One region of the Streptomyces sp. NPDC047081 genome, then DNA from elsewhere that is predicted to be linked to it. Evidence: predicted binding sites of a transcription regulator. Region 1 holds the regulator's gene; the other holds the start of a gene.

What was found. The regulator HrcA, encoded in region 1, represses chaperone genes, less so after heat shock. The targets are predictions, from matches to a motif close to TTNGCACTCNGNNNNNCNGAGTGCNAA.
Region 2: groES (co-chaperone GroES) is a predicted target of HrcA. The motif match lies at 7,440-7,466, and genes of this name have one in related genera.

What each region holds. Positions count from the first base shown of each region.
Region 1 covers NZ_JBEYUY010000009.1:251,912-267,197, reverse strand. Annotated here, with positions in the region: gene ABZ848_RS19775 (adenosine deaminase) at 1-586, opposite strand, end outside; gene ABZ848_RS19770 (ribonuclease Z) at 607-1,512, opposite strand; gene ABZ848_RS19765 (histidine triad nucleotide-binding protein) at 1,523-1,876, opposite strand; gene ABZ848_RS19760 (S41 family peptidase) at 1,925-5,125, opposite strand; gene ABZ848_RS19755 (hypothetical protein) at 5,171-5,737, opposite strand; gene ABZ848_RS19750 (VOC family protein) at 5,813-6,205, opposite strand; gene ABZ848_RS19745 (16S rRNA (uracil(1498)-N(3))-methyltransferase) at 6,222-6,968, opposite strand; gene ABZ848_RS19740 (nitronate monooxygenase) at 6,965-8,041, opposite strand; gene dnaJ (molecular chaperone DnaJ) at 8,189-9,325, opposite strand; gene hrcA (heat-inducible transcriptional repressor HrcA) at 9,326-10,342, opposite strand; gene ABZ848_RS19725 (MBL fold metallo-hydrolase) at 10,493-11,224, shown strand; gene ABZ848_RS19720 (DUF3097 domain-containing protein) at 11,256-12,071, shown strand; gene ABZ848_RS19715 (Uma2 family endonuclease) at 12,049-12,627, opposite strand; gene hemW (radical SAM family heme chaperone HemW) at 12,727-13,959, opposite strand; gene ABZ848_RS19705 (ATP-binding SpoIIE family protein phosphatase) at 14,210-15,286, opposite strand, start outside.
Region 2 covers NZ_JBEYUY010000006.1:54,173-69,458, forward strand. Annotated here, with positions in the region: gene ABZ848_RS13085 (sigma-70 family RNA polymerase sigma factor) at 1-119, opposite strand, end outside; gene ABZ848_RS13090 (response regulator transcription factor) at 397-1,008, opposite strand; gene ABZ848_RS13095 (WhiB family transcriptional regulator) at 1,390-1,719, shown strand; gene ABZ848_RS13100 (LysR family transcriptional regulator) at 1,822-2,733, opposite strand; gene ABZ848_RS13105 (MOSC domain-containing protein) at 2,814-3,482, shown strand; gene ABZ848_RS13110 (SDR family oxidoreductase) at 3,577-4,350, shown strand; gene ABZ848_RS13115 (ester cyclase) at 4,452-5,159, shown strand; gene groL (chaperonin GroEL) at 5,240-6,865, opposite strand; gene groES (co-chaperone GroES) at 6,985-7,293, opposite strand; gene ABZ848_RS13130 (polysaccharide deacetylase family protein) at 7,508-8,233, opposite strand; gene ABZ848_RS13135 (polysaccharide deacetylase family protein) at 8,230-9,162, opposite strand; gene ABZ848_RS13140 (methyltransferase domain-containing protein) at 9,253-10,413, shown strand; gene ABZ848_RS13145 (cell wall-binding repeat-containing protein) at 10,424-12,448, opposite strand; gene ABZ848_RS13150 (sigma-70 family RNA polymerase sigma factor) at 12,563-13,789, opposite strand; gene ABZ848_RS13155 (YciI family protein) at 13,926-14,282, opposite strand; gene ABZ848_RS13160 (Uma2 family endonuclease) at 14,421-14,999, opposite strand; gene ABZ848_RS13165 (hypothetical protein) at 15,059-15,286, opposite strand, start outside.

The sequences.
Region 1 (15,286 bases):
GCGGACCCTCCTCCCCTGCGTGTGCCACCCGTCGTAGGCCCAGCGCCGCCGCTGCCTCGTACACCTCGCGGAACTTCGCCGGCGGGTGGCCCACCTCCGCGGAGTCGAGGCCGATGCCGGTGATGCGGTCGAGGTGGGGTTTCGCGGACTCCAGGGTCGCCAGGGCCGACTCGGCGGACTCGTCGCGCAGGAAGCACATGATCAGGCGGGTCGACACGCCGTGGTTCGTCTCGCTGCTCCCCAGAGCGCGCCACAGGCCGTCCACCACCGTGGCCATCGCGACGCCCCGCGCGATGTGCGCCTGGGGGTCGAAGAAGATCTCCGCGTGCCGGACGCCCTGCGCTGCGGCGCGGGCGAGGTAGGCGTTCGCGAGGTCCTCGAAGTCCCGCTCGGTGCGCAGGACGGCCATGAGCTCGTAGTACAGGTTCAGGAAGGACTGGAGGTCCTCGAAGTCGTACGCCTTGCGGAGTTCGTCCTCGTCGGCGTACGGCAGTTCTACGCCGTTGCGGGCGGCGAGCTCGAAGGCGAGCTCGGGCTCCAGGGTGCCTTCGATGTGGAGGTGCAGTTCTGCTTTGGGGAGGGGCATCGCAGTATCGTACGGGTGTTTTATAGGCGTTTCGGAACCGGGATCCGGAGCAGGTCGTGCGCCACGGTCAGCTCGCCCTCGAATCCTGCTGCCCTCGCCTGACGTTCGAAGTCGTCGGGGTCCGTGTAGCGCTGGCTGAAGTGCGTGAGCACGAGATGCCGTACGCCCGCCTCGCGCGCGACCGTCGCCGCCTGGCCGGCGGTGAGGTGGCCGTGCTCCACCGCGAGGTCGGTGTCCTCGTCGAGGAAGGTCGACTCGATGACGAGCATGTCGCAGCCGTCCGCGAGGGCGTGCACGCCGTCGCACAGACGGGTGTCCATGACGAAGGCGAAGCGCTGGCCTCGGCGGATCTCGCTGACGTCGTCGAGCGAGACGCCGTTCAGCACGCCCTCGCGCTGGATGCGGCCCACGTCCGGGCCCTTGATGCCGTGTGCGGCGAGGCGGTCGGGGAGCATGCGGCGGCCGTCGGGTTCGGTGAGGCGGTAGCCGTAGGACTCGACGGGGTGCGAGAGCCGGCGGGCGTCGAGGGTGTACGCGGGCGTCACCGCGAGGTCGCCGTCCTTGTCGACGGGGGCCTCGGCGAGGGCGACCGTCTCGCGGTACGCCGTCGCGTGGCGCAGGCGGTCGAAGAAGCGCCGGCCGGACCTCGGGTAGTGGGCGGTGATCTCGTGCGGGACCCGGTCGAGGTTGATGCGCTGGATGACGCCCGCGAGGCCGAGGGAGTGGTCGCCGTGGAAGTGGGTGACGCAGATCCTGTTCAGGTCGTGCGCGGCGACTCCGGCGCGGAGCATCTGGCGCTGGGTGCCCTCGCCGGGGTCGAAGAGGATGCCCTCGCCGTCCCAGCGCAGGAAGTAGCCGTTGTGGTTGCGGTGCCGGGTGGGGACCTGGCTGGCTGTGCCGAGGATCACCAACTCGCGTACGGACATGGCGTGTTGGCTATCCGGGGGGCCACTGGAGGCCGCGGCCGCCGAGGATGTGCGCGTGCGCGTGGAAGACGGTCTGGCCCGCGCCGGCGCCGGTGTTGAAGACGATGCGGTAGCTGTCGAGCTTGTCCTCGTCGGCGACGGACTGGGCCTCGCGCAGGACGTCCGCGGCGATCGTCGGTTCGGCGGTGGCGAGGGTGACGGCGTTGGGGTAGTGGACCCTGGGGATCACCAGGACGTGCGTGGGGGCCTGGGGGTTGATGTCCCGGAAGGCGACGGTGGTCTCGGTCTCACGGACGATGGTCGCGGGGATGTGCCCCTCGACGATCTTGCAGAACAGGCAGTCGTCCTGCGGTTCCCCGGCCATGTGGATTCCTCCAGGTGGTTGATCGTCTGTGGGGGCATCGTATCGTCGTCAGGTGGGCATGCCCGGCGGGGTTTTCGCGGGACTGTTCTCCAGGGCCTCCAGCGCCAGCCTTATCGCCTCGTCCAGCTGGGTGTCGCGATCCGCCGCGTAGTCCTGCGGGCGCTGGACCACCTCCACGTCCGGCTCCACCCCCCGGTTCTCCACGCCCCACCCGTAACCCTCAAGCCAGATCGCGTACTTGGGCTGGGTGATGAGTGTGCCGTCGACCAGGTGGTAGCGGCTGTCGATGCCGATCACGCCGCCCCAGGTGCGCGTGCCCACCACCGGGCCGATGCCCAGGGCCTTGATCGCCGCGTTGACGATGTCGCCGTCGGAGCCGGACCACTCGTTGGCGACGGCGACCACCGGGCCGCGCGGGGCGTCCTCGGGATAGCTGTACGGGCGCATGCCGCGCGGCACGCCCCAGCCGACGATCCTGCGCGCCAGCTTCTCCACGACCAGCTGGGAGGTGTGGCCGCCCGCGTTCTCGCGGACGTCGACGACCAGGCCCTCGCGGGTCACCTCGACGCGCAGGTCGCGGTGGATCTGGGCCCAGCCGGGGGCCTGCATGTCGGGGACGTGGAGGTAGCCGAGGCGGCCGCCGGAGCGTTCGTGGACGTAGGCGCGGCGGTCGGCGACCCAGGCGTGGTAGCGCAGGGGCGTCTCGTCGGCGACCGGGACGACGACGGCGTGGCGGACGTCGCCGCCGCCGGAGGGCGAGATGGTCAGCTCGACCGGCTTGCCCGCCGTACCGACGAGGAGGGGGCCGGGGCCGGTGACCGGGTCGACGGGGTGGCCGGCGACCGCGACGATCGCGTCGCCGGGGCGGATCGCCACGCCGGGCGCGGCGAGCGGGGAGCGGGCGTCGGGGTCGGAGGTCTCGGCGGGGAGGATGCGGTCGACCCGCCAACTGCCGTCCTCGTGGCGGGAGATGTCCGCGCCGAGCAGGCCCTGCCGGGCGCCGTTGCCGTGGCCGCCGTGGGCGACGACGTACGCGTGCGAGGTGCCCAGCTCGCCCTGGATCTCCCAGAGCAGGTCGACGAGGTCGCCGTGGGTGGCGATGCGGTCGAGGACGGGGCGGTAGCGCTCCAGGACACCGTCCCAGTCGACGCCGCCCATGTCGGGGCGCCAGAAGTGGTCCCGCATGATGCGGCCCGTCTCCTCGTACATCTGCCGCCATTCCGCGGCCGGTTCGACGGTCTGGCGGACCCGGGTGAGGTCGACGGTGACGTTGGTGTCGCTGTCGTCGTCCCCCGAGGCGCGCCGGTCGCTGGGCACGACCTTGAGCCGGCCGTCGGTCATCAGCAGAACCCGCTTGCCGTCGCCGCTGACCTCGAAGTCGTCGGCGTCCGAGGCGAGGTACTCGACGCGCTGCTGGACGAGGTCGTACCGCTCCAGCTCGGTCTTGGGCTCGGGGGCGTCCGGGGTGGCCCGGGAGGAGCCGAGGACACCGCGCACCGGGTGGCGCAGCCACAGCACGCCGTCCTTGGCGGCGCGCAGGCCGGTGTAGCGGGCGGCCTCGACCGGGAAGGGCACGATCCGGTCGGCGAGGCCTTCGAGGTCGATACGGGTGGCGGGGGTGCCCTCGCTGTCGGGGGTCTCGTCCTTGTCGGGGGCGTCGAAGGGGCGTCCGTGCCGCTGCGGGCCGAAGGGCGACGGGGTGGTCGCCGCGAGGGTGATCAGGTGCGGGCGGTCGCCGGTCACGAAGGCGAGGTCGAAGACGTGCTCGTCGTAGACCGGGTCGAAGGAGCGGCTGGAGAGGAACGCGAGGTGCTTTCCGTCGAGGGTGAAGGCGGGGTCGTAGTCCTGGAAGCGGAGCGGGGTGGCCTCGGTGACCGAGAGGTCGGTGGTGTTGGCGAGCCGGAGCTGGCAGAGGGGGCGCGGGCCGGGGTGGGACCAAGCGAGCCACGCCGAGTCGGGCGAGAAGGCGAGGCCGGAGACCTCGCCGTCCTCGCTGCGGTCGACCTCGCGGACCTCGCCGGACTCGCGCTCGACGAGCAGCAGCCGTCCGTCGTGCGAGGCGACCGCGGTACGGCTGCCGTCCGGGGCGACCTGGAGCTCAAGGACCCGGCCGAGCTGCCCGGCGGCGATCCGGCGCGGCCGGGAGCCCGGCGCGAGCCCGGTGGCCGGGGCGAACTCCAGGGCGTCGTCGCCCTCGGCGTCCGTCACCCACACCACCCACTCCTCGCCCTCGACCCGGAAGGTGCGCGGCAGCCGGGCCCGTACGCCGGGTTCGGCCGCGAGGGCGCGGGCCGGGCCGGAGCGGTGGGTGATCCAGTGGACGGCGCCGCGCACTTCGATGGCGCTGCCGCGCGCGGTGCGGTCGGGCGCGGCCGACTCCAGACGCCGGGCGGCGTTCACGGGGAAGGGCTGGAGTCCCGCGCGCGGCCCGCCGAGCCGGACGTCCAGGCGGCGCGGCTCGGCCCCGTCGAGGTCGTCCAGCAGCCACAGCTCACCGGCGGCCGAGTACACGACACGGGTGCCGTCGCCGGCGGCCTGGCGGGCGTAGAAGCCGTCGAGGGGAGTGTGCCGCCGTAGATCCGACCCATCGGCCAGGGAGGAGTACAGCGCGCCGGTGCCTTCGTGGTCGGAGAGGAAGGCGATCCGCTCCCCCGCCCACACAGGGTGCTCGATGTTCCCGTCCAGCTCCTCGTGCAGCCGTACGAACTCCCCGTCCCCGTCCCGGTCGATCCACAGCTTGCCCGCCGTACCGCCCTTGTACCGCTTCCACCAGGCGGCCTCGGACTGCATCGGCGCGGTGGCGAGGACCGTGTGCGGGCCGTGGGCGACACCGCCGACCGGGCCGTACGGGAGGGTGGTGGCGGGGCCGCCGTCGAGGGGGACGGCGTACGCCCAGGTCCGGCGCGAACTGGCCCTGCCGTGCGCACTGGTGACCAGGACCTGCCCGTCCGGGGTCCAGCCGCGCACCCGGGCCCCCCAGCCACCCCAGTACGTCAGTCGCCGGGACGGACCGCCATCCACCGGAGCCACATGCACCTCGGCGGCGCCGTCGCGGGTGGAGCTCCAGGCGACGGTGGTGCCGTCGGGCGAGATGCGGGGCTGGTTCACCGGCACGTGGTCCGCGCTGACCCGCCGGGCCCAGCCGCCGTCGAGCGGGGCGAGCCACACGTCGTCCTCGGCCGTGAAGGCCACCAACTCGCCGTGCACATGCGGGAAGCGGAGATACGCCGGAGCTGTGGGCTGCGTCACGCGATCACCCTATGCAGCGGTGGCGTCGCAGGTCGGCGGTTTTGATCACTTGCCCTCGACGGGCCAGCACGTCGGGTCGCCCTTGCACCAGATCGTCTTGGTGACGGTCACCGTGACGGTGGGCCCGGGCTGCTGGCCGTTGCCGTTGCTGGGGTTGGAGATCGGCGAGGGGGTCGCGTTGCAGTTGCCCAGCCCGGTGACATGGAACCAGGTCTTCCCACCGACCTTGGCGGTCAGATCCCCCCGCACACACGCACCGTCGACAGCCCGGGTCACCTTCCCGGTGACGGTGATGTCCTTCCCGTCCTTGGTCTGCCCCTGGCAGTCCACGTTGGCGACGGTGGTCTCACTCGCCGAGGGCGTCGACTTCCCCGGCGTATAAGCCTTGTCGTTGTTCCCGTAGTTGGCGGTGCAGCTGAGCCACTGCACGTCGACGTGCTGGTTCTCCAGCTCCTTGGTCGCGGTCTGATCGGTCGTGTACGCCACGGACGCGGAACTGATCCCGGTCGGATCACACGCGACGACCCCACCCACGACGACCACCGCAAGCCCTGCCACCGCCGCGGCCCTTGCCGCCCGCGGTCGACGCCAAACCCGCCTCAACGCCCCCATGAAGGGCAGCCTGCCACCGAGTCCGCGCCGACGGTAGAGCGCATACGGTCACGAAAGCGCCCCGAAAAGGCCGCCTCACCCCCGCAGCAGCAACCACTCCTGCAGCTCCACCAAGTTGCCCTCGGGATCCTTGAGATGGGCCACGCGCATGCGGTCCGTCATGGGGGCGGGGCCCTGCAGCAGGATCGCGCCGCGCTCCGTGATCTGCTCGCAGTACGTGTCCAGGTCGTCGACCCGCAGCACCACCAGCGACCGGTGCCCGGTGGCCGCGTCGCCCAGTTCCCCCAGTACCTCGGCCATCATCGCGCGGTCCTGGAGGGCGATGCCCGCCGAGCCGGTGGCCGGGCTGAACTTCTCGTACGGGCCCTCGGTCGAGCCCGACTGCGGCTTGAGGCCGAGCGTCTCGGCGTAGAAGCGGTAGCAGGCGGCGAAGTCGCTCACGAGGAGCCGGACCTGGGCGAGTTCCACGGTTGTCCCCCTGTCGTCAGGACCAGCGGCCGGTACGGCCCAGGAGCAGGGCCGCGGCCGCGGTCCCGGCGGTCGATGTACGCATCACGGTAGGCCCCATGACGTACGCCTTCGCGCCCGCCTCCTCGAAGAGCGCCAACTCGTCCTTGGCGACGCCCCCTTCGGGCCCCACGACCAGCACGATCTCGCCCTGGGCGGGGAGTTCGGCGGTGGCCAGGGACGTACTGGCGTGCTCGAAGTCCGAGTGGAGTACGGCGGCGAAGTCGGCTTTGGCGAGAAGTGCGGCAACCTGCTTGGTCGTTGCCGCGTCCGCGACCTCAGGAAAGCGCACCCGGCGGGACTGCTTGCCCGCCTCACGGGCCGTCGCCCGCCACTTGCCGAGCGCCTTCAGCCCCCGCTCGCCCTTCCACTGGGTGATGCAACGGGCCGCCTGCCAGGGCACGATGCCGTCGACACCGACCTCGGTCATGGTCTCCACGGCGAGTTCGCCCCGGTCGCCCTTGGGCAGCGCCTGGACGACAGTGATGCGGGGCGCGGGTTCCGGTTCCTCCGTCACCGGCCCCGGACGGACCACCAGCCGGTCCTTACCCTCGGCCGCCAGCACCTCGCACTCCGCCCAGCGCCCGGCGCCGTCGGTGAGCACGACCGTCTCGCCGGGCTGGAGCCGCTTCACGGAGACCGCGTGCCGCCCCTCGGGCCCGTCGAGCACGAACTGGCCGCCCGCGCCCCCGAGTTGGTCGACGACGAACACCGGCGCGGTCATCGCAGGTCCCCCTTGCCCGACAACGCTGTCTTGGCAGCGTCGAGTTCGGCGGCCAGCACCTCGACCAGCTGGCCGGCGGGCAGCTCACGCGCCAGGCGGTGCCCCTGCCCGGCCCACAGCGCCATGCCCTGCGCGTCGCCCGCCGCGGCGGCCTTCTTGCGCAGCGGCGCGGTGATGTGGTGGACCTCGGGGTAGGCGGCGGGGGCGTACGGGCCGTGCTCGCGCATGAAGCGGTTGACCAGGCCGCGGGCCGGGCGGCCGGAGAAGGCGCGGGTCAACTCCGTACGGGTGAACAGGGGGTTGGTCAGCGCCTGCTTGTGGACGGCGTTGGCGCCGGACTCGGGGGTGGCGACGAACGCGGTGCCGAGCTGGGCCGCGGTCGCGCCGGCCGCGAGGACGGCGGCGATCTGCGAGCCGCGCATGATGCCGCCGGCGGCGACGACCGGCAGGTTCACGGTCTCGCGGACCTGCGCGACGAGCGACAGCAGTCCGATGCCGGAGCCGTCGTTCTCCGGGACGTCCCGGTGGGTGCCCTGGTGGCCGCCGGCCTCCACGCCCTGTGCGATCACCGCGTCGGCACCGGCCCGCTCCACGGCGAGGGCCTCCTCCGGGGTGGTCGCGGTGACCAGGGTGAAGGTGCCGACGCGGCGCAGGGATTCCAGGACCTCGCTGCTGGGGACACCGAAGTGGAAGGAAACGATCGGCACCGGGTTGTCGAGGAGTACGGCGAGCTTGGCGTCGTAACCGTCGTCGCGGCCGCTGTCCGGGTCGCCGAGCTCGGTCTCGTACCAGGCGGCCTCGCCGGCCAGCTGATGTGTGTAGATCTCCACCGCGCCCGGGTCCGCGTACTCCGGCTGCGGCATGAACAGGTTCACGCCGAAGGGGCGGCTCATCAGCCCCCGGAGCTGCTTGATCTCCTGGTACATACCGTCGGCCGTCTTGTACCCGGCGGCCAGGAACCCCAGCCCGCCGGCCTCGGACACGGCCTGCGCCAGATGCGGCACGGAGACGCCGCCCGCCATGGGGGCCTGCACGATCGGATGCGGGAAGAGATCGGTCAGCGCGGAGGACATGACCGCATGTTGTCACGTCCTCCGAACAAGTCCGAATCGGGCCGCCGCCTTGGCAGGGGCCGACAGTTTCAGCCCGTCCGGCGTTTGAGGACGAGGCCCGTTCAGGGCCGAAGCGGGGGTCTGGGGGCGGCAGCCCCCAGCACCACCTCAGCGACCGTTGAACGCGTCCTTCAGCCTGGAGAACAGCCCCTGCTGCCCCGGCTGGAACTGCCCCTGCGGGCGCTCCTCGCCCCGTAGCTTGGCGAGCTCGCGCAGGAGTCTCTCCTGGTCCGGGTCCAGCTTGTTCGGGGTCTGGACCTCGACGTGGACCACCAGGTCGCCCCGGCCACCGCCGCGCAGATGCGTGACGCCCCGGCCGTGCAGCGGGATCGACTGGCCGGACTGGGTGCCGGGCCGGATGTCGACCTCCTCCAGGCCGTCCAGGGTCTCCAGCGGGACCTTCGTGCCGAGGGCCGCCGCCGTCATCGGGATCGTCACCGTGCAGTGCAGGTCGTCCCCGCGCCGCTGGAACGTGGAGTGCGGCAGCTCGTGGATCTCGACGTACAGATCACCCGCGGGACCGCCGCCCGGCCCGACCTCGCCCTCACCGGCGAGCTGGATCCGCGTGCCGTTGTCCACACCGGCCGGGATTTTCACCGTGAGCGTGCGGCGCGAGCGGATACGGCCGTCGCCGGCGCACTCGGGACACGGCGTCGGAACCACCGTGCCGAAGCCCTGGCACTGCGGGCACGGCCGCGAGGTCATGACCTGGCCCAGGAAGGACCGCGTCACCTGCGACACCTCACCGCGGCCGCGGCACATGTCACAGGTCTGCGCGGAGGTCCCCGGCGCCGCCCCTTCACCGTTGCAGGTGTTGCAGACGATCGCCGTGTCGACCTGGATGTCCTTGGTCGTGCCGAAGGCCGCCTCGTCGAGCTCGACCTCAAGGCGGATCATCGCGTCCTGCCCCCGGCGCGTGCGCGAACGCGGCCCGCGCTGCGACGCCGTACCGAAGAAGGCGTCCATGATGTCCGAGAAGTTCCCGAAGCCACCGGCGCCGAAGCCGCCCGCGCCTGCGCCGCCCGCCTGCGAGAGGGGGTCGCCGCCGAGGTCGTAGACCTGCTTCTTCTGCGGGTCCGAGAGCACCTCGTAAGCGGCGTTGATCTCCTTGAACCGCTCCTGGGTCTTCGGATCCGGGTTGACGTCCGGGTGCAGCTCGCGGGCGAGCCGACGGAACGCCTTCTTGATCTCATCCTGCGACGCGTCGCGGCGCACGCCGAGAACGGCGTAATAGTCCGTGGCCACTTACGACTCCGCCAGGATCTGTCCGACGTACCGTGCCACTGCGCGTACCGCTCCCATCGTTCCCGGGTAATCCATGCGGGTCGGTCCGACCACGCCTAGCTTGGCGACTGCCTCGCCGCCCGAACCGTAGCCGACCGACACCACGGAAGTGGAGTTGAGTCCCTCATACGCGTTCTCATGACCAATACGTACGGTCATGCCCGAATCCCCGGCCTCGCCAAGGAGTTTGAGGAGCACCACCTGCTCCTCCAACGCTTCTAGGACGGGTCGGATGGTGAGGGGAAAGTCATGCGGGAAGCGGGTCAGATTGGCGGTGCCGCCGATCATCAGCCGCTCCTCGTTCTCCTCGACGAGGGTCTCCAGGAGAGTGGAGAGCACCGTCGAGACCGTGCCCCGGTCCTCGACGTCGAAACCCTCCGGGAGGTCCTCCACCAGCCGCGGCACGTCCGAGAAACGGCGTCCCGCGACCCTGCTGTTCAGCCGCGCCCGCAGATCGGCGAGCGAGGTCTCGCCGAAGGGGGCCGGGCAGTCGACCATGCGCTGCTCGACCCGCCCGGTGTCCGTGATCAGCACGAGCATCAGGCGCGCCGGGGCGAGCGAGAGCAGTTCCACGTGCCGCACGGTCGAGCGGGTGAGCGAGGGGTACTGCACGACGGCGACCTGCCGGGTCAGCTGCGCGAGCAGCCGCACGGTCCGCGCCACCACGTCGTCGAGGTCGACGGCGCCCTCGAGGAAGTTCTGGATCGCCCGCCGCTCGGGTGCGGTCATCGGCTTGACACCGGCGAGCTTGTCGACGAACAGCCGGTAGCCCTTGTCGGTCGGGATGCGCCCGGCGCTGGTGTGCGGCTGGGCGATGAACCCCTCGTCCTCCAGGGCGGCCATGTCGTTGCGCACGGTCGCCGGGGACACCCCGAGGTTGTGCCGCTCGGTCAGGGCCTTCGACCCGACCGGCTCCTCGGTCCCCACATAGTCCTGGACGATGGCGCGCAACACCTGAAGCCGTCGTTCACTCAGCATCGCGCACACCTCCAGCTGTCGTCCCCTGAACCCTTCGCCTGGCACTCTGTCCGTCCGAGTGCCAGCCGTTACCGGCCAGTGTACGGCGGTGGGGTACACCCGGGGCAAGGTCGACCTCTGTTGAACGGGTCGTACCGCTAGCGTCGCCGTATGACGGTGACTTGGGAAGAGTTCGGGTGGGAGCGGGTGGCGGGCGGGGTCGGGCGGTGCCGGCTGCCGGGCTGGGACTGTACGACGGGGCTGGTCGTCGGGGACGGCACGGCGCTGGTGATCGACTCGGGGTCGAGCCTGGCGGAGGGCGCGCGGCTGCGTACGGAGGCGTCGGCGCTCGCCGGTCACCCTGTGACCCATCTCGCGCTCACCCACCCCCACTTCGACCATGTCCTCGGGACGGCCGCGTTCGAGGGCGCGGAGGTGTACGGCGCGGTGGGCATCGAGACGGTCCTCGGCACCCGGCACGCGCGCGAGGAGCTGCGGGCGGACGCGGTGTCGCAGGGGCTGGACGCGCACGCGGCGGACGAGGCGACGGCCGCGCTCGTCCCTCCCCCGCATCACGTCTCCGGCGAATGGACCCTGGACCTGGGCGGTGGCCGCCAAGTCCTGCTGGCGAACGTCGGCCCGGGCCACACGGCCCACGACCTCGCCGTCCTCGTCCCCGGCTCCCCGGAGGTGGTCTTCTGCGGCGACCTGGTCGAGGAGTCCGGCGAACCACAGGCGGGCCCGGACGCGGTCCCCTCCCACTGGCCGGCCGCCCTGGACCGCCTGCTGGACCTGGGCGGCGAGGACGCGCTGTACGTACCCGGTCACGGAGCGGTGGTGAACGCGGCGTTCGTACGAGCCCAGCGAGACACCCTCGCGACCCGTTTCGGCGTGTCGCGCTAGGCGGGGGCCCGCTTCTCCTATCGTCATCCGAATGCGCCAGTACTCCGCCGACCTGACCCCTCCCTGGAAGAAGCCGAAGCCCGTCCCCGAGGTCGCGGCGGAGCCCGGTCTGGTGGTGGAGGAGCCCGGCACCGGTTTCTGCGGGGCGGTGATCCGCTGCGAGGCGGGCACGGTGACCCTGGAGGACCGCTTCGGCAAGCACCGCGTGTTCCCGCTGGAGCCGCGGGGCTTCCTGCTGGAGGGCCGGGTGGTGACGCTCGTACGCCCCACCGGTAACGCTCCTGTACGACCCTCCCGTACCGCGTCCGGTTCGGTCGCCGTCCCGGGCGCACGCGCGCGCGTGGCCCGCGCCGGCCGCATCTACGTCGAGGGCCGTCACGACGCGGAACTGGTCGAGAAGGTGTGGGGCGACGACCTGCGCATCGAGGGCGTGGTGGTGGAGTACCTGGAGGGCGTGGACGACCTCCCGTCGATCGTCGCGGAGTTCGCCCCGGGGCCGGACGCGCGGCTGGGTGTCCTGGTGGACCACCTGGTACCAGGCACGAAGGAGTGGCGCATCGCGGAGTCGGTGACCAGCGAACACGCGCTGGTCGTGGGCCACCCGTACATCGACATCTGGGAGGCGGTGAAGCCGTCGTCCCTGGGCATCGAGGCGTGGCCCCGCGTCCCGCACGGGCAGGACTGGAAGACGGGCGTGTGCAAGGCGCTGGGCTGGCCGTCGGACAACACGGGGGCGGTGTGGCAGGCGATCCTGAAGCGGGTGGGGTCTTACAAGGACCTTGAGCCGGAGTTGTTGGGCCGGGTGGAGGAGCTGATCGACTTCGTCACGGGTAGCGGTGGGGCCTGACGTTGGGAAACGTTCCGAACCCGGTGGTGTCCAATTCGAGCCCCAGCTCTTCCAACGGCAGCGGGGCTCCGAACTTGGTGATCTGCTGCCGTTGGTAATCGGCGTCCTCTCCCGTCCCCACAGGCCTTGTCAGCAGCACGCACTGCGCCATGATCGGATCTACGATGAGATAGGCAGGCACCTTGCCAGCGGCGTAGATGGACCGTTTGATGTCGTAGTCACGGTGGACGCTGGTCTTGGAGACAACCTCGACCACCACCGTGATCAGCCCAACCGGGAGCAGTCGTCCCGAAGCCGGCAGCACGTCGGGATCGACGACCACCAGGTCCGGAACGGGTTCGCTGGCTTCCTCAAGAAGGTCGACGTCCTGCGTCTGAAGGGCGTACCAGCGGTCGATCGGAATCTGCCTGCTCAGCAGCATCACGATGACGTTGTGCACCAGATCAGGGCTGGCCATCATCACGATTTCCCCCCGCAGAAGCTCCACCTTGAGTCCGTCGGGCGGCTCAAGGCCCTCAAAGAACTCTGCGACTCCACGTTCGTCCACAGCGGTCATCTCCGTGGCCTCCACATTCGCCGCGTACTGTCGGCGGCAGCCTACGAACCAGGTTAGGGACCGAACCGGCGTTCCGCACCGATTCACCCGCCGGAGTGATCAGTCCACCAGGTCCCGCACCACCGCATCCGCCAGCAACCGTCCCCGCAACGTCAGCACCGCCCGGCCCTCCTCGTACGAGCCCTCCTGCAGCAGCCCGTCCGTGAGCGCCCGGCGTGCGGCCTTCAGGCCCGCCTCCCGCAGGAGCGACAGCGGCACCCCCTCCCGCAGCCTCAGCTCCAGCAGGATCCGCTCCACCCGGCGGTCCTCCTCCGACAGCAGCTCGCGGCCAGCCCCCGGCGACTTCCCCGCCGCCAGCGCCGCCGCGTACGCCCCCGGATGCTTCACGTTCCACCAGCGCACCCCGCCGACGTGGGAGTGGGCGCCGGGGCCCGCGCCCCACCAGTCGGCGCCGCGCCAGTACAGCTCGTTGTGGAGGCAGCGGGCCGCCTCCGAGGTGGCCCAGTTGGAGACCTCGTACCAGTCGAAGCCCGCCGCGGACAGGACGTCCTCCGCGATCAGGTACCGGTCCGCGTGCACGTCGTCGTCCGTCATCGGGACCTCGCCCCGGCGGATCCGGCGGGCCAGCTGCGTGCCCTCCTCGACGATCAGGGCGTACGCCGACACATGGTCCGGGCCCGCCCCGATCGCCGCCTCCAGCGACGCCCGCCAGTCGTCGTCCGACTCCCCCGGCGTGCCGTAGATCAGGTCGAGGTTGACGTGCTCGAAGCCGGCCGCCCGTGCCTCCGCAACGCAGGCCTCCGGGCGGCCCGGGGTGTGGGTGCGGTCGAGCACACGCAGCACATGCTGTTTCGCGCTCTGCATGCCGAAGGAGATCCGGTTGAAGCCGCCCTGGCGGAGCACGGACAGATACGCCGGGTCCACCGACTCCGGGTTCGCCTCCGTCGTGACCTCCGCGTCGGCCGACAGTCCGAACTCGTCGCGGATCGCGCCCAGCATCCGTACGAGATCACCGGCGGCCAGCAGCGTCGGCGTACCGCCCCCGACGAACACGGTCCGCACCTCGCGCGGGTCGTCGCCCAGGACCTTGCGGGCCAGGCGGATCTCGTCGATGAGGGTGTCCGCGTAGTTGTCGCGGGAGGCGAGGACGCCGCCCGTGCCGCGCAGCTCGGTCGCGGTGTAGGTGTTGAAGTCGCAGTAGCCGCAGCGGGTCGCGCAGTACGGGACGTGGAGGTAGAAGCCGAGGGGGCGGGTGGCCGACCCGGTGAGCGCGGACTGGGGCAGTGCGCCGTCGGCGGGGACCGGCTCGCCGTCGGGGAGTGCGGAAGGCATGCCCTCCATTGTCCAGCACGCGTGCGCGTACCTGCTCCGCTGCCTGAGCAGACCTGGTGAAGTCGGCTGCGGTACGGCAGCGCCGCCAAGGGGCGCGGGGCTGTGTTGCATGTGCGGCTACCGCCGCGATGGGGGTCCCCCCGCGCGAGCGAAGCCGAGCGTGGGGGAGCGACCAGCCACGACGGCGCCGCAGACGAACGACGACACATCGCCGCACATCCAGCGGAGCGCTTGGCACGCGTGCGCGTGCCTACTCCGCCTGCAGCACCAGCAGCGCCAGGTCGTCCTCGGGTGGCCTGCCGCCGAACTCGTGCACCAGTCTCTTGATGCGCTCCGCGATCAGCTGGGCGCTCAGGCCCGCGCAGCCCGCGAGGGCGGTCGCGAGGCCGTCGGCGTCGTCGAACATGTCGGAGCCGGAGCGGCGCTCGGTCACGCCGTCGGTGACGCAGAGGAGGGTCTCGCCGGGGAGCAGCTCGAAGGTCTCGCTGGTGTACGTCTCGTCCTCGATGACGCCGAGGAGGGTCTGCGGGCGGGCGGCCGTGCGGACGGTCCCGTCGGGGCCCAGCAGCAGCGGGAGCGGGTGGCCGGCGGAGGCGAGGGTGACGCGGACGCCGCCCTCGAAGGGGGCGAGCTCGCCGTAGAGGAGGGACAGGAAGCGGGTCTGCGGGCCGTCTCCGGGCGCGGCCGGCTGGACCAGGGCGCGGGCCGCCGCGTCCGCGGCCTCCGTCGCGTCGTCGAGGAGGAGCCGGTTGAGGCGGTCGAGGACGTCGGCGACGCGGTAGCCCTCGCGCGCGAGGAGCCGCAGCCAGGGGCGGGCGAGCCCGATGACGACGGCGGCCTCGGGGCCCTTGCCCTGGACGTCGCCGACGGCGAAGCACCAGCGGCCGTCGCCGGCCGGGAAGAGGTCGTAGAAGTCGCCGCTGGGGCCGCCTTTGTCGCACGGTTCGTAGACGAGCGCGCTGTGCACGCCGGGGATCTCGGCGACGGCGGTGGGCAGCAGGCCGCGCTGCAGGACCCGGCTGATGGTGGCCTGGCGGGCGTACTGGCGGGCCGCCCCGATCGCGAGGGCGACCCGGCGGCTGAGGTCCTCGACGAGGCCGGTGATCTCGTCGGGGAAGCGCAGCAGGCCGGAGCGGCCGATGACGAGCGTGCCGAGCGGGCGGCCGCCCGCGACCAGCCGGTAGGCGAGCGCGGTGCCGTGCGCGTCCCGCAGGTCGAGCGCCTGACCGGGCCAGGGGTACGACACCGGCCCGGACCGTAAGCCGTCCGTCGGGTGCGGCGGGTCCTTCTCCAGGGCCCGGCGCAGCTGCTCGATGCGGTTCTCGCT
Region 2 (15,286 bases), on a different contig from region 1:
AGCGCCAGGGGGTGGACATGGGCGAGCAGGTCATGCGTGGCCTGCTCGTCCCCGTCGACGGCGCGATGGACGAGTGCACCGATCGCCCCTACGGCTTTGGCCGCCTCGTCGTCGCGCATCGGTCCATGGTGCCTTGCGGCGTTGCGGTCCGTGGCACCGCGTCCGATGTTGTGCACCGAAGCGTTATGAGCAGGTGCGCCGGAACTCATCCCTTGCGCCCTCCCCTTCCGCTCGACCGACTCGTCCCCGAGAGACTCCACACCTCAAGGATGCGGCATCGGCGCCGAAACAAGCACCGGGCGCCAAGACCCGCGCCCCAAAGGGGCGCGGGGAACTGCGCGACCAGCCACAACGCACCCGCAGCCGCCAGAGGACAAAGGGCGGCACCCCATTGGGCTAACGAACGAGGCCCCACCGGAAGCCAAGCGCCACCGCATGCGCCCGGTCCGACGCACCCAGCTTCTTGAACAACCGCCGAGCATGCGTCTTCACGGTGTCCTCGGACAGGAACAGCTCCCGCCCGATCTCCGCGTTGGACCGACCGTGGCTCATACCCTCGAGCACCTGGATCTCCCGCGCGGTGAGCGTCGGCGCCGCCCCCATCTCGGCAGACCGCAGCCGACGCGGAGCAAGCCGCCAAGTCGGGTCGGCAAGCGCCTGAGTGACGGTCGCCCGCAACTCCGCACGCGAGGCGTCCTTGTGGAGGTAGCCCCGCGCTCCGGCGGCCACCGCGAGCGCGACCCCGTCCAGGTCCTCCGCGACGGTGAGCATGATGATGCGCGCACCGGGGTCGGCGGACAGCAGCCGCCGCACGGTCTCGACGCCGCCCAGTCCGGGCATGCGTACGTCCATCAGAATCAGGTCCGAACGGTCCGCGCCCCAGCGGCGGAGGACTTCCTCGCCGTTGGCCGCGGTCGTCACGCGCTCGACGCCGGGCACGGTCGCGACCGCGCGGCGGAGCGCCTCTCGGGCAAGCGGGGAGTCGTCGCAGACGAGGACGGATGTCATGGCCGCCCTCCGCAGCTGATGCACGTCACCTTGAGCCTCCAGGCTGGTACGAAATCGTCACCTGTGCGGTCGACCGTCTCGGACACCAGCCCGAGCACTTGTTGCTTCAACCGCCTCCGCACTCTCAACGATGGTCACTCGAAAGAGTTACGGGGCTTTGTGCCATCTTCGGCACTCTACGTGAGGGTGCGGACACGGTGCAGGCACGCGCGGCGGACCCACAATGTTTCATCACAACCAGTGCCCCATTTAGCCCCATTTCTTCCCATCTGCTGGTGTCTGAGGCTAGATTCGCAATGAGTCATATTTTCATCTCCTTAGATCGTAGATGTACGGTCGTGGGCACCGTATCCGCTCAGAACGGCTACAAGGGGTCACGTAATGGCAGATTTCTCCCGCCTTCCCGGACCGAACGCGGACCTTTGGGACTGGCAGCTTCTGGCTGCCTGTCGCGGGGTGGACAGCTCGCTCTTCTTTCATCCGGAGGGCGAGCGTGGCGCGGCCCGGAGCGCTCGCGAGAACTCGGCCAAGGAGGTCTGCATGAGGTGCCCGGTGCGCGCGCAGTGCGCGGCGCACGCGCTGGCGGTCAGAGAACCGTACGGCGTGTGGGGCGGCCTGACCGAGGACGAGCGCGAAGAGCTCATGGGTCGGGCGCGGAACCGGCTGGTGTCGGCGGGGGCCACCAGCGGGGAGAGCGCTTCGAACAACTGAAGGAACGTTTCTGCGTTCCAGCGACTCCGAGCTCCCAGAACCCCGAGCTCCCACCGAGAAGGGCACGCGCGCGTGCCCTTCTTCATTGCCCTTCATTGCCCTTCATTGCCGGGCGGCGGCGCGGCCGAGCTGTTCCAGCGTGGCCGCGACCGCCGGTACCCGGGCCAGGTCGGGCAGGGTGAGCGCCACGATCTCCCGCCGCACCGCCGGGCGGAGCGTCAGCACGCGCGCGTGGCGCGGCCGTACGGACTCGATGGCGAGCTGCGGGAGTACGGCGACGCCGAGACCGGCGCCGACGAGGCCGACCACGGCCGGGTAGTCGTCGGTGGCGAAGTCGATGCGCGGGGTGAAGCCGGCCGCCTCGCACACCTCCACCAACTGACCGCGGCAGCGCGGGCATCCGGCGATCCAGGACTCGCGCGCGAGCTCGCCGATGGCGACGGCCCCGGCGTCCGCGAGCCGGTGCCGCTCGGGCACGAGCCCGACCAGCCGGTCGGTCAGCAGCGGCCGTACCACCAGGTCCTCCCACTCCCCCTCCTCGCCGCCCGCGCCCGCCGCACCCTCGTACCGGAAGGCGAGCGCCACGTCGCACTCCCCCGCGCGGAGCATCTCGACGGACGCGGGTGGTTCGGCCTCTTCGAGGGAGACGCGGGTGCCGGGGTGGGCGGCGCGCAGGGCGGCGAGGGCGGTCGGTACGAGGGTGGAGCTGCCGCTGGGGAAGGAGACCAGCCGCACCCGCCCGGCGCGCAGCCCGGCGATCGCGGCGATCTCCTCCTCGGCGGCGGTGAGACCGGCGAGGATGCCGCCCGCGTGCCGGACGAGGGCCTCGCCGGCCTGCGTGAGCCGCATCTCGCGCCCGTTGCGGACGAGCAGCGGGGTGCCCACGGACGCCTCCAGGGCCTTCATCTGCTGGCTGACGGCGGGCTGGGTGCAGCCCAGTTCGCGACCGGCGGCGGAGAAGGAGCCGGTGGTGGCGACGGCGCGCAGGACGCGGAGATGACGGGCTTCGAGCACGTGTCGAGAATAAGCGAGGCTTTGATACGACGCCGAATACCGCGTCGACACTTTGGGCGACGATCGCCTACCGTGCGGCCATGAGGCTTCTGTCAGTGAACCTGGGCCGGGCGACGGCCGCGCCCTACACGGACCACCCCGAGGGCCTGACCGGCATCGACAAGCAGCCGGTCGCGGGCCCGGTGCGGGTGGCGGCGCCCGGGCCCAAGGGGCTCGCGGGGAGCGGGCTGGCCGGCGACTCGGTCTGCGACCGGCGCCACCACGGCGGTGACGACCAGGCGGTGTACGCGGTGGCGCGCGAGGACCTGGACGAGTGGGAGCGCGAGTTGGGCCGCGCACTGCCGAACGGCTCGTTCGGCGAGAACCTCACCACGGAGGGCCTCGACATCACCGGCGCGCTGATCGGCGAGCGCTGGCGGATCGGGGCGGAGGTGGTCCTGGAGGTCACGTCCGGCCGGATTCCCTGCCGTACCTTCCAGGGCCATCTGGGCGAAAAGGGCTGGGTGAAGCGGTTCACGCGCCGCGGGGCCTCGGGGGCGTACCTGCGGGTGATCGTGCCCGGCGAGATCCGGGCCGGCGACCCGGTGGAGACCGTGCACCGGCCGGACCACGAGGTGACGGTGGGGCTCGCGTTCCGGGCGTCGACGACCGAACGGGAGCTGCTGCCAAGGGTGTTGGCGGCCGGCGCGGCACTGCACCCGGAGGAGCTGGAGGCGGCGCGCAGGTACGTGGCGAAGTACGGCGCCTGACATCCCGCCAGACCGGGTCTCCCCAGTTGCTTCACCACCGTCGGGCCGTGTGCAGAGATCGGATTCCCACAATCCGGGTAACTACCCTTGGGCCATGACAACGGCTCTGATTACGGGATCGACCGCGGGCATCGGCGCCGCGTTCGCACGGCGGCTGGCTGCCGACGGGCACAACCTGGTGCTCGTCGCCCGCGACACGAAGCGACTGCGCGACCAGGCGACCGAACTGCACGACCGGCACGGCATCGAGGCGGAGGTCCTCACGGCCGACCTCGCGACGGACACCGGCATCGAGACGGTGGCCGCCCGTCTGTCCGACCGCAAGAACCCGGTCGACCTGCTGATCAACAACGCGGGCTTCGGCAACAAGGGCCGCTATCTCGACGTCTCCATGGCCGACGAGCTGAAGATGCTCAAGGTCCACTGCGAGGCGGTACTGCGGCTGACGTCGGCGGCGACGGAGGCGATGCGGGAGCGGGGCCGGGGCGGGGTCGTGAACGTGGCGTCCGTCGCCGCCTTCGTGCCACGCGGCACGTACGGCGCGTCGAAGGCCTGGGTCGTCCAGTTCACGCAGGGCGCGGCGAAGGACCTGGCGGGCACCGGCGTACGCCTGATGGCCCTCTGCCCCGGCTTCGTCCGCACGGAATTCCACCAGCGCGCCGGAATGGGCACGGACAACATCCCGGGCTGGATGTGGCTCGACGCGGACAAATTGGTGGCGGCGGCGCTGAGCGATCTGGCGCGGGGGAAGTCGCTGTCGATTCCGGATCCGCGGTACAAGGCGTTGATGGGGATCGTGAAGGTGGCGCCCAGGGGGTTGTTGGGTGGGATTACGTCTCGGACCGGGCGGAAGTACGGGCCTCAGTAAGCGGGATGGGGACCGCGTGGCGCGCCCCCGCGGCCCCTCGGTGGGAAAATGGTGGCGTACAGCCGGACCCAGCCGGACCCAGGCGGACCGGAGGTGGCGCCATGACCTTCGTTCAGATCATCGACTGCAGGACCAGTCGGTTCGACGACATGAATCGGCTGATGGACACGTGGGTCGAGCAGACCAAGGGGAAGCGGACCGCGACGCACAACGTGATCGGGAAGGACCGGTCCGACGCGTCGCACTTCATCGAGATCGTGGAGTTTCCGTCGTACGAGGAGGCCATGCGGAACTCCAATCTTCCCGAGACGGACAAGATATTCCGGGAGATGGTCGCGCTCTGTGACGAGATGCCGACCTTCACGGATCTGGACGTCGTGCGGGACGAGCAGCTGTACGCGCAGAACGCGCGGCGGTTCTTCGAGACCATCGCCGTCTCCGGCGAGCTGCCGGCGCTGGACGACCTGGTCGCCGAGAACTACCACGACCACGATCCCTCGAACGAGCAGGACACCATCGGGATGGATGCCCTGCGGCGCGAGATCGGGATGTGGCGCAGTGGATTCGAGTTCGAGTTCGACATCCAGGATCAGATCGCCCAGGAGGACCGGGTGTGTACCCGGTGGACCTGGAACGCGACTCAGACCGGTGAGTTCATGGGGATTCCCGCCAGTGGGAAGAAGGTGTCCATGACCGGCGTCACCACTCACCGCTTCGGCGAGCACGGGAAGATCGTCGAGGCCTGGTGGGAGTACGACCGACTGGGGCTGATGGCCCAGTTGGGCGCCCTTGAGGGGCTTGAGCAGTAGGACGGCAGCCAAAAAGAGCGAAGGCCCGGCGCCCCCTGTCTGCAGGGTGCCGGGCCTTCCTACTGCGTCAGTGACTTACGTCAGTGCGCGTGGCCGTGGGAGTGGCCGGCCGCCGCCGGCTCCTCCTCTTCCTTCTTCTCGACGACCAGGGTCTCGGTCGTCAGGAGGAGGGACGCGATGGACGCGGCGTTCTCCAGGGCGGAGCGGGTGACCTTCACCGGGTCGATGACGCCGGCCTTGACCAGGTCGCCGTACTCGCCGGTGGCGGCGTTGAAGCCCTGGCCCTTGTCGAGCTCGGCGACCTTGGAGGTGATGACGTAACCCTCCAGGCCGGCGTTCTCGGCGATCCAGCGCAGCGGCTCGACGACCGCGCGGCGGACGACCGCGACACCGGTGGCCTCGTCGCCGGTCTTGCCGAGGCCGCCCTCCAGCACCTTCGCGGCGTGGACGAGCGCGGAGCCACCACCGGAGACGATGCCCTCCTCGACCGCGGCGCGGGTCGCGGAGATGGCGTCCTCCAGACGGTGCTTCTTCTCCTTCAGCTCCACCTCGGTGGCGGCGCCGACCTTGATCACGCACACGCCGCCGGCCAGCTTCGCGAGGCGCTCCTGGAGCTTCTCGCGGTCCCAGTCGGAGTCCGTGTTCTCGATCTCGGCCTTGATCTGGGCGACGCGGCCCACGACGTCGGCGGAGTCGCCGGCGCCGTCGACGATCGTGGTGTCGTCCTTGGTGATCGTCACGCGGCGGGCGGAGCCCAGCACGTCCAGGCCGACCTGGTCGAGCTTGAGGCCGACCTCCTCGGAGATGACCGTGGCGCCGGTGAGGACCGCCATGTCCTGCAGCATCGCCTTGCGGCGGTCGCCGAAGCCGGGGGCCTTGACCGCGACCGCGTTGAAGGTGCCGCGGATCTTGTTCACGACGAGGGTCGAGAGGGCCTCGCCCTCGACGTCCTCGGCGATGATCAGCAGCGGCTTGGAGGCACCGGCCTGGATGACCTTCTCAAGGAGCGGCAGCAGGTCGGCGATCGAGGCGATCTTGCCCTGGTTGATCAGGATGTACGGGTCGTCGAGGACGGCCTCCATACGCTCCTGGTCGGTGACGAAGTACGGGGACAGGTAGCCCTTGTCGAAGGCCATGCCCTCGGTGAAGTCCAGCTCCAGACCGAAGGTGTTGGACTCCTCGACGGTGATGACACCGTCCTTGCCGACCTTGTCCATCGCCTCGGCGATGAGCTCGCCGACCTGCTGGTCCTGGGCGGACAGCGCGGCCACGGCGGCGATGTCGGACTTCTCGTCGATCGGGCGGGCGGTCGCGAGGAGGTCCTCGGAGACCGCGGCCACGGCCGCGTCGATGCCCTTCTTCAGCAGCGCCGGGGAGGCACCCGCGGCGACGTTCTTCAGGCCCTCGCGCACGAGCGCCTGGGCGAGCACGGTGGCGGTGGTGGTGCCGTCACCCGCGATGTCGTTGGTCTTGGTCGCCACCTCCTTCACCAGCTGGGCGCCGAGGTTCTCGTACGGGTCCTCGACCTCGACCTCACGGGCGATGGTGACGCCGTCGTTGGTGATGGTGGGCGCGCCGAACTTCTTGTCGATGACGACGTTGCGGCCCTTGGGGCCGATCGTCACCTTGACCGTGTCGGCCAGCTTGTTGACGCCGCGCTCGAGGGCGCGACGGGCGTCCTCGTCGAACTTCAGGATCTTCGCCATGGGAGCGGTTCAGCCCTCTCGGAAAACGTGGGTGAAACGAACTGCGCCCCGGAGGCCCGGCTTCATAAGGACGCGGGAACCCGGGGCGCAGCTCACAAGCAGAAAGTGCTTGAGGTGAATTACTTCTCGATGATCGCGAGCACGTCGCGAGCCGAGAGGACGAGGTACTCCTCGCCGTTGTACTTCACCTCGGTGCCGCCGTACTTGCTGTACAGCACGATGTCGCCGGTCTTGACGTCGAGCGGCAGGCGCTCGCCGTTCTCGAAGCGGCCCGGGCCCACGGCCAGGACGACGCCCTCCTGGGGCTTCTCCTTGGCGGTGTCCGGAATGACCAGGCCAGAGGCCGTGGTCTGCTCGGCGTCCAGCGGCTGGACCACGATGCGGTCCTCGAGCGGCTTGATGGCAACCTTGGAGCTGGCGGTCGTCACGATCCGACCTCCCCCTTCGGAGATCTCACGGGGTTAACTGTCTGAGGTGGCGACCAGGTGGATCCGTCGTCGCGGGTGCCGGACCTGCCCGTCGCGTAGTTGGCACTCTCCAGGGGGGAGTGCCAGACCCGAGACTATGACTGCGATTAGCACTCGGTCAAGCGGAGTGCCAATCGCGTCCCTGTGAGAAGTCGGAGCGCGTCCCTGTGAGAGGTCAGAGATAGTCCTCCAGTCGCCCCACCCGCAGCCCCCGCCCCCGCACCTCCCGCAGCAGCCGCGCCGTCCGCTGCTCCAGCGTCGTCCCCGTCCCCCCGTCCGGGTCCACGGCCACGATGTCCCCGGGCCGCAGCCGGTCCTCGCCGTGCGTGTACGCCAGCTGCCCGCTCCCCGTGACCCACGCCCGCCACAGCACCAGCGCCGAGACCCCGCAGTCGGCCGCCGCCCGCAGGGTCGTGGTGTCGTACGTGCCGTAGGGCGGGCGGAAGAGGTCCGGGCGGATGCCGAAGCGGGAGCGCAGCTTGTCGCGCTGGCCGCAGATCTCGGCGCGCTGGCCGGCGTAGGGCAGGCCGGGCAGGGCGGAGTGGTCGAGGGTGTGGTTCTGGAGGGTGGCGCCGACGGACTGGAGGCGGGCGAAGTGGCCGTACCCCGGTCCTACGACGTCGTCGGTGAGGAACACGCTGACGGGGAGCCGCCGTTCGCGGACCAGGGCGACGAAGCGGGGGTCGCGTTCGGCGCCGTCGTCGTAGGTGAGGAAGACGACCCTGTCGCGGGTGCGGACGCGGGAGACGACCGGCGGGAGCTGCGGGGCGGAGGGTCCGTGGGCCCGTACCCTTTGGGCCGCCTTCTTGCCCAGCCGTTCGATGGGGTCGACGGACTGGGCGCAGCCGGTGAGGAGGACCGCGAGGGCCAGCGCACCGGCCGCGAGCGCCGGCCGCCTCACAGGTAGTCCTCCAGGCGGGCCACCGCGTACCCGTCGGCGGTGACCCGGTTCAGGAAGCGGCGCATGTCGTCGACCATCGTGCCCTTCCACTCGTCGCGCCCGCGGAAGTGGGTGAGCACGATGTCGCCGGGGTGCAGGTCCCGGTCCCACTCGCGGTACTCCCAGTGGTCGACGAAGACCTCCTCGTCCCAGATCGGCGCGTACTTGATGCCGCACGACTTGGCGGCGCGCAGGGTGTCGCGGTTGTAGTTCCCGAAGGGCGGCCTGAAGACGGTGGGGGCCTTCCCGAACTCCTTCTTCATCACCTTCTGCATGCCGCAGATCTCGTGCCTCTGCTCCTCGTACGACAGTCCGGGCAGGAAGGGGTGCGTGAGGGTGTGGTTGTTCAGCGTCACGCCCTCGGACTGCATCTTGCGGAAGTACGGGTAGTCGTCCTTGACCAGGAAGTTGCTGAGGAAGGCGGTGTACGGGATCTTCAGCTCGCTCATCATCCGCAGGAACGCCCGGTCCTTCTCGGCGCCGTCGTCGATGGTGAGGAAGACGATCCGCTCCTTGGTGGGGACCGTGGTGAAGACCGGCGGGAGGCCGAGTTCCTCCTGGTCGTCGACCTCGAAGCCCTTGCGGGCGGTGATGTGCGGCTTCTCGACCGGGGCGGGCGGAGCCGTCAGCGGCACCTGCTTCAGCCCCCAGCGCTTCGCGGCCGCCGCCCGCGCGGTCATGGCGGCGCGCAGCCTGGTGGCGTACGAGTCGAGGGCACGCGCCTCGGGGGCCTTCAGCCGCGGCTGACCGGGGGCAGGAGGCACCGCCTTGGGCTCGGCGCTCTGTGCGCAGCCGGACGCGATGGCGGCGACGGCGAGCACGGCGATGACGCCGCGGATCCCGACCCGACGCGACGACCGATTTTTGTCATTTTGTACGACTACTCGCATGGTGCCGGATCTTTGCAGGCGCCCGCCCCGACCCCGGGCCGACACCGCGACCGGAGGCACACCATCCACCGACTGGCCCACAATGAGCCGGTGAACGACCTCGCCCCCCTCCTCACCCCCGAAGGCCGCGCCCTCCTCGACGAGGTACGCGGCACGGCCCCCGCCGACGAACTCGCCGTCGCCACCAGGCTGCGCCGCGAGCACCCCGCGGAGCTGGTGTCGGCGGCGCTCGGGCAGGCGCGGCTGCGGCAGCGGGCGGCGGCGAAGTTCGGCGCGGAGGATGCCGGGCGGATGTTCTTCACGCCGAACGGGGTGGAGCAGTCGACGCGCGCGAGTGTCGCCTCGTACCGCGCGGAACGTCTGAAGGGGCTGGGGGTCACCTCCGTCGCCGACCTGTGCTGCGGGATCGGGGGCGACGCCATCGCGCTGGCGCGGGCCGGGATCAGGGTCCTCGCCGTGGACCGGGATCCGCTGACGGCCGCCGCGGCGCGGGCGAACGCGGACGCGCTGGGGCTCGCCGATCTCGTCGAGGTGCGCGAGGCGGACGTCATGGAGGTGGACACGGCGGGCTACGACGCCGTGTTCGTTGACCCGGCCCGGCGGGGCGGGCGGGGCCGCATCTTCGACCCCGAGGCCTACTCGCCGCCGCTCTCCTGGGCGGTCGAGGCGGCCCGCGGGGCCCCGCACGCCGCGCTCAAGGTCGCCCCCGGCATCCCGCACGAGGCCGTGCCGGACGACGCCGAGGCCGAGTGGATCTCTGACGGCGGGGACGTGAAGGAGGCGGTGCTGTGGTTCGGGACGGAGCCGGGGGCGGTACGGGCAACGCTGCTGCCGGGCCCGCGCACCCTCCTCGGCAGGGGCCTGCCCGACCCCCAAGTCCGGCCCGTGGGGCGGTACTTGTACGAGCCCGACGGCGCCGTCATCCGCGCCCACCTCGTCGCCGAGGTCGCCGAAGACCTCGACGGCGGCCTGATCGACGGGACCATCGCCTATGTGACGGCCGACGAGCTGCGCCCAACCCCGTACGCCACCGCCTACGAGATCACCGACCAACTCCCCTTCAACCTGAAGAGGTTGAAGGCGCTGCTGCGGGAGCGGGAGGTCGGGATCCTGACCGTGAAGAAGCGGGGGTCGGCGGTGGAGCCGGAGGAGCTGCGGAAGAAGGTCAAGCCGAGCGGGCCGAACTCGGCGACCGTGTTCCTGACGCGGGTCGCCGGGGCGCCGACGATGCTGATCGGCGCCCCGGCGTAGCCGCTAGCCGCTACTGGTGCTGGACCGTCTTCAGCGGGCCCAGGTGCGGATCGGCCGTCGCCCGGCCGGACTTGGTGGTGGCGGCGGACTCGGTGCCCGCCGTGCGCTGGGCGAACGTGCTCGTGGACGACTCGACGCCGTTGTAGAACGGCTCGTACACGAACTGGCTTCCGCTCGCGCTCATCGACGCGCCTGCCGTGTTCAGCGCGCCCGCGGTGACCGAGGCCGTCGGACCGAAGGCGACGGCGGCCTGGGTGCCCGCGGACTCGCGCAGCAGGTAGCTCTTGACCTCGCTGGACAGGGCGGGCCGGGAGGTCCAGACGAGCGGGCCGTAGATGTTCATCGCCGCGCCCGCTGAGATGCCGTCGCGCCAGGCGCCGGTGTAGGCGAGGGCGATCTGGCCCGGGGTGGTCCACCAGAACTTGGCGAGGGCCACCGAGAGGCCTTCGCTGGTGGTCGCCGTGACCGGGTAGTAGTAGTACGTCGACGGCCAGTGGGAGAAGTTGGTGTGCGTCAGCGCGTACTTCGCGTCCGAGCCGACCGGGATGACCATGGTCTTGGCCGGGTTGAGGGTGTTGAGGTACGACTTCACCGACGCGGTCAGCTTCTTGCCGGCGGTGAGGACGAGGCCGCCCGTGCTGCCGGTGCCCTCCGCGCCCGCCGCCGAGGCCGCCGGGAGCGCCGCCTTGTAGTCGGTGCCGCTGGCCAGGAACACGTACTCCGGGGCGGTCGTGACGGCCTTGGCCACCTTGACCGAGGTGTCGTAACGGTCCGTGCCGGACAGCCGCTTGGGGACGTAGCCGAGCGCCTTCAGCTGCGTGGAGACGTTGGTCGTGAGGGTGGAGGTGCCGCCGAGCATCCAGACGGTCGCGCCCTTCTTCAAGGTGCGCTTCAGCTCGTTCTTCACCGCCGTCGACAGGGCCGTCTTCGGCGTCATCAGCACCGGGCCCTGCTTCTTGCCGGCCAGCGCGGGCGCGGTCAGCGAGTACACCGCGTCGTCCCGGTTGACCAGCACGGCCGCCTTGGCGTTCAGCAGGCCCGGCTCGCTCTGGCCGACCGTGTTCCAGCTGAAGCGGGAGGAGGCGATGTCGGTGGCATAGCTGTCGGCGCCCCAGACCCGGGCGGTGGTGTTCTTCCGCAGCGGCTGCCAACTGGGGTTGCTGCCCTGCCAGTCGGTGGGTACGGCGGTGAACTCGCCGGTGGCCAGGTCGACGTACTCGGTGGAGTGGACGTAACCGCCGCCGCCCGTCGCGGTCTCGACGTCGGCGAGGATCCGGGTGCCGGTGGGCGACCAGGACGGGTTGGCGTACGTACGCGCGTCGGTGGTGATCTGCTTGACGTCCGTGCCGTCGGCGTTCGCCGTGAAGATCTTGCCGCCGCGGACGAAGGCCAGCCTGCTGTCGTCCGGCGAGTAGGCGGGCTGCGCGGCGTCGGTGAGCACGCGCTTGACGGTCTGCGTGGACGGCTCGTAGACGTAGACGCCCGGGGTGGCGCTGCAGCCGCCGCTGCGACGCTCGAAGGCGACGAGGCCGGCGCCGCTCACGCTCGGGTCGCTGTCGCAGGCGCTCGACGGGCCCAGGGTGCTCGACAGCAGCGGCTCGGGGGCCCAGGAGCCGTCCGAGGGGCCGTAGGCGAGCTGGCCGCCGACGGAGAAGACGACGTAGCGGCCCCTCCAGCCGAAGGCCAGGTCCGTGTAGCCGGCGCCGCCGGAGCGCATGCCCTGGGCCTTGGGCAGGGTGATCTTCGTGGAGCCGGTGGCGCGCACGCTGGTGATCGTCTGGTCCAGGACGGTCGCGAAGCGGCTGCCGTCCGGCGCCCAGGCGCCGTACTGGCCGGAGCCGACGGCCGGGTCGGTGGCCGTACCGGTGGCCGCGTCGATCAGCCGCGGTCCGTCCACGAGGATCCTGCCCTCGGTGCCCGGCCAGGGCCCGGCGTCGTCGGCGACGGCACCCGGCGCGATCGCCAGGGTGCCCATGGCGGCCAGCACGGCCGCGGTGGAGAGCGCCGCGGCACGGCGGCGCGTGAACAGTCTCAAGTTGTCGACCCCCCATGGATCTGCACAGGCCCCGCACAGGGGGCTGGGTAACTGTAGTGACCAACGAGACGCATGGGGAACGGATTTACGGATGAACAGTTGCCCGCGATCAGGTTACGAACCGGACTCCTCGGCCCGCGCGAGCAGCAGCTCCCGCTCGCGTTCGTTGCGCGCGAGCCCCGCCGCCCGTACGAACTCCTCGCGGGCCTCGGCGGTCCGCCCGAGCCGTCGCAGCAGGTCCCCGCGCACGCTCGGCAGCAGGTGGTACTCCCGCAGGGCGGGTTCGCCGGTGAGGGCGTCGACGATCTCCAGCGCCGGTTCCGGGCCGTCGGCCATCGACACGGCGACGGCGCGGTTGAGCTCGACGACGGGCGAGGGCGTGCGGGCGGCGAGCAGGCCGTAGAGCGTGGCGATGCTCGCCCAGTCGGTCTCCTCGTAGGTGTACGCGTGCGCGTGGCAGGCGGCGATGGCGGCCTGGAGGGCGTACGGCCCGGGCGCGCCGGTGGCGGTGGCGTCGGCGCGGTGGAGGGCCTGGATGCCGCGGGCGATCAGCATGCGGTTCCAGCGGCGGCGGTTCTGGTCCTTGAGGAGGACGGGCTCGCCGTTCGGGCCGGTGCGGGCGGCGGTGCGGGCCGCCTGGAACTCCAGGAGGGAGGTCAGGGCGTGGACCTCCGGCTCCTTCGGCATGAGGGAACTGAGGACACGGGCGAGGCGCAGGGCGTCCTCGCAGAGCGCGGGGCGCAGCCAGTCGTCGCCCGCGGTGGCGGCGTAACCCTCGTTGAAGATCAGGTAGATGACGTCCAGTACGGAACCGAGGCGGGCCTCGCGCTCCGGCCCGTACGGCACCTCGAAGGCGATGTTCCTGGTGGCCAGCGTCCGTTTCGCGCGGACGATGCGCTGGGCGACGGTCGGCTCGGGGACAAGGAACGCGCGGGCGATCTCGGTGGTGGTGAGGCCGCCGAGGAGGCGGAGGGTGAGGGCGATGCGGGCCTCGGCGGACAGCACGGGGTGGCAGGCCGTGAAGACGAGCCGGAGCAGGTCGTCGTCGATGTCGTCCGGGTCGGCGGGCTCCTCGGGCGGTGCGGTGGTCTCCAGGTCCCGGCCGATCTCCTCCAGCTTGCGGGCGTAGTTCTCCCGGCGCCGGATCAGGTCGACGGCACGGCGGCGGGCGGTGGCCATGAGCCAGGCGCCCGGGTTGTCGGGGACACCGTCGCGCGGCCACTGCTCCAGGGCGGCGACCAGGGCGTCCTGGGCGAGCTCCTCGGCGATGCCGATGTCACGGACGAGGCGGGTGACGGCGGCGATGATGCGGGGGGACTCTATGCGGAAGACGGTTTCGATGGCGTGGGTGGTGTGCGTGGCGTGCGTGGCGCGCTCGGCCTGCTCGGCGCGATGGGCGTGCTGGGCATGGGTGGCGGTGGGCTGCTGTTCCACAGCCCACCATGCAACACCCCGGACGGCTTCAGGCCAAGGAATGTCAGCCCTCCGCGATCTCCCGGACCTCACAGGTCACGGTCCAGTGGTCCTCGTGCACCTTGAGGAAACGGGTCGCCCACTCCAGGGCCTCGGCCCGGTCCTTGCACTGCATGATCGCGTAACCGCCGATGACCTCCTTGGACTCGGTGAAGGGGCCGTCGGTGACGGAGATCTCGCCGCCCTGCCAGGTCACGCGGGTGCCCTGCGCGGACGGGGTGAGCCCGGCGGTGTCGAGCATGACACCGGCCTTGGTGACCTCCTCGATCAACTCGCCCATGCGCTGCATCAGCTCGGGGCTGGGACCTTCGGCGGGCATGGTGCTCTCGTCGATCCGGACGAGGGAGAGGTAGCGGGGCATGGTGACTCCTCGGTGAGTTCTGGTTCGGCAGGCCGGGTTCCGGCCCTTCACCCTTGCGTCGATCAGGACCGGCCCGGATCGACAGACTCACCGGTTTTTCTTCGAAGAATTTCCGGACGGACGTTTCCGCAGGCCAGGTCAGTCGACGAAGTCCTTGAGCTTCCCCGTGTCCAGTGTGAACCCCACCGGGTCCGGCAACTCGATCTCCGCTCCAAAGGCCCGGGTGGTGACAGAGCGGTAAACGCCGCCTTCGGGATCGGCATGGACAGTCACGCTGTCCAGATCTCGGTCGACGAGGAGGTAGACGGGGATGCCGGCGGCCGCATAGCCGTCCGGCTTCTCGATCCTGTCACGCCGGTCCGCGTCGCGGTCGTGGGAGGTGACCTCAACGACCATGAGGACGCCTGCGGGGTTGGCCCACTCACCCTCGCCCACGAAGTACTCCTCGGGGGCCAGAGCACCGTCCGGCTTGGCTCGCCCCTTGCGGTACGCCTCGACCTTGAGCCCTTGTTCCGGATAGAGGAACAACTCAGGACGATGCTGCATGCACCGCTTGAGAAGCCAGGCGACGATCTCGCCGTGGTTGCCGTCCGGCATGGGCTTGACCCCGATCTTCCCGTTCAGGAACTCCAGGCGCGCGGACTCCGGCGCGTGACGTGCGAGCTCCTCGAATTCCTCGACGAGCATCTGGGGCCGGTCGGATGTCCTGGGGGTCATGGCGTCGCCTCCTCCCCTCCATCCTGCCCCGGTTTCCGGCGGGCTGTGCTGCAAGGTCGTCATGCGTCCACTCCTTTCTGTGTACGAGGCCGGGCGCGCAGAGCCGTGCGCAGTCGCCCCGCATGGGCGTGGACCTGCTCGGCGGCGAGGACCGGCCGTCCGCCACGGCAGCCCTCGCACAGGCCTCCGCGCAGTCGGGCACCCTCCCCCGGCTCGCCGCAGGCGGTACAGACGACCTCGTACCGCGTGCCCGGAGGCTGCGGCAGTGGCTCGGGCGGCAGCTTCGC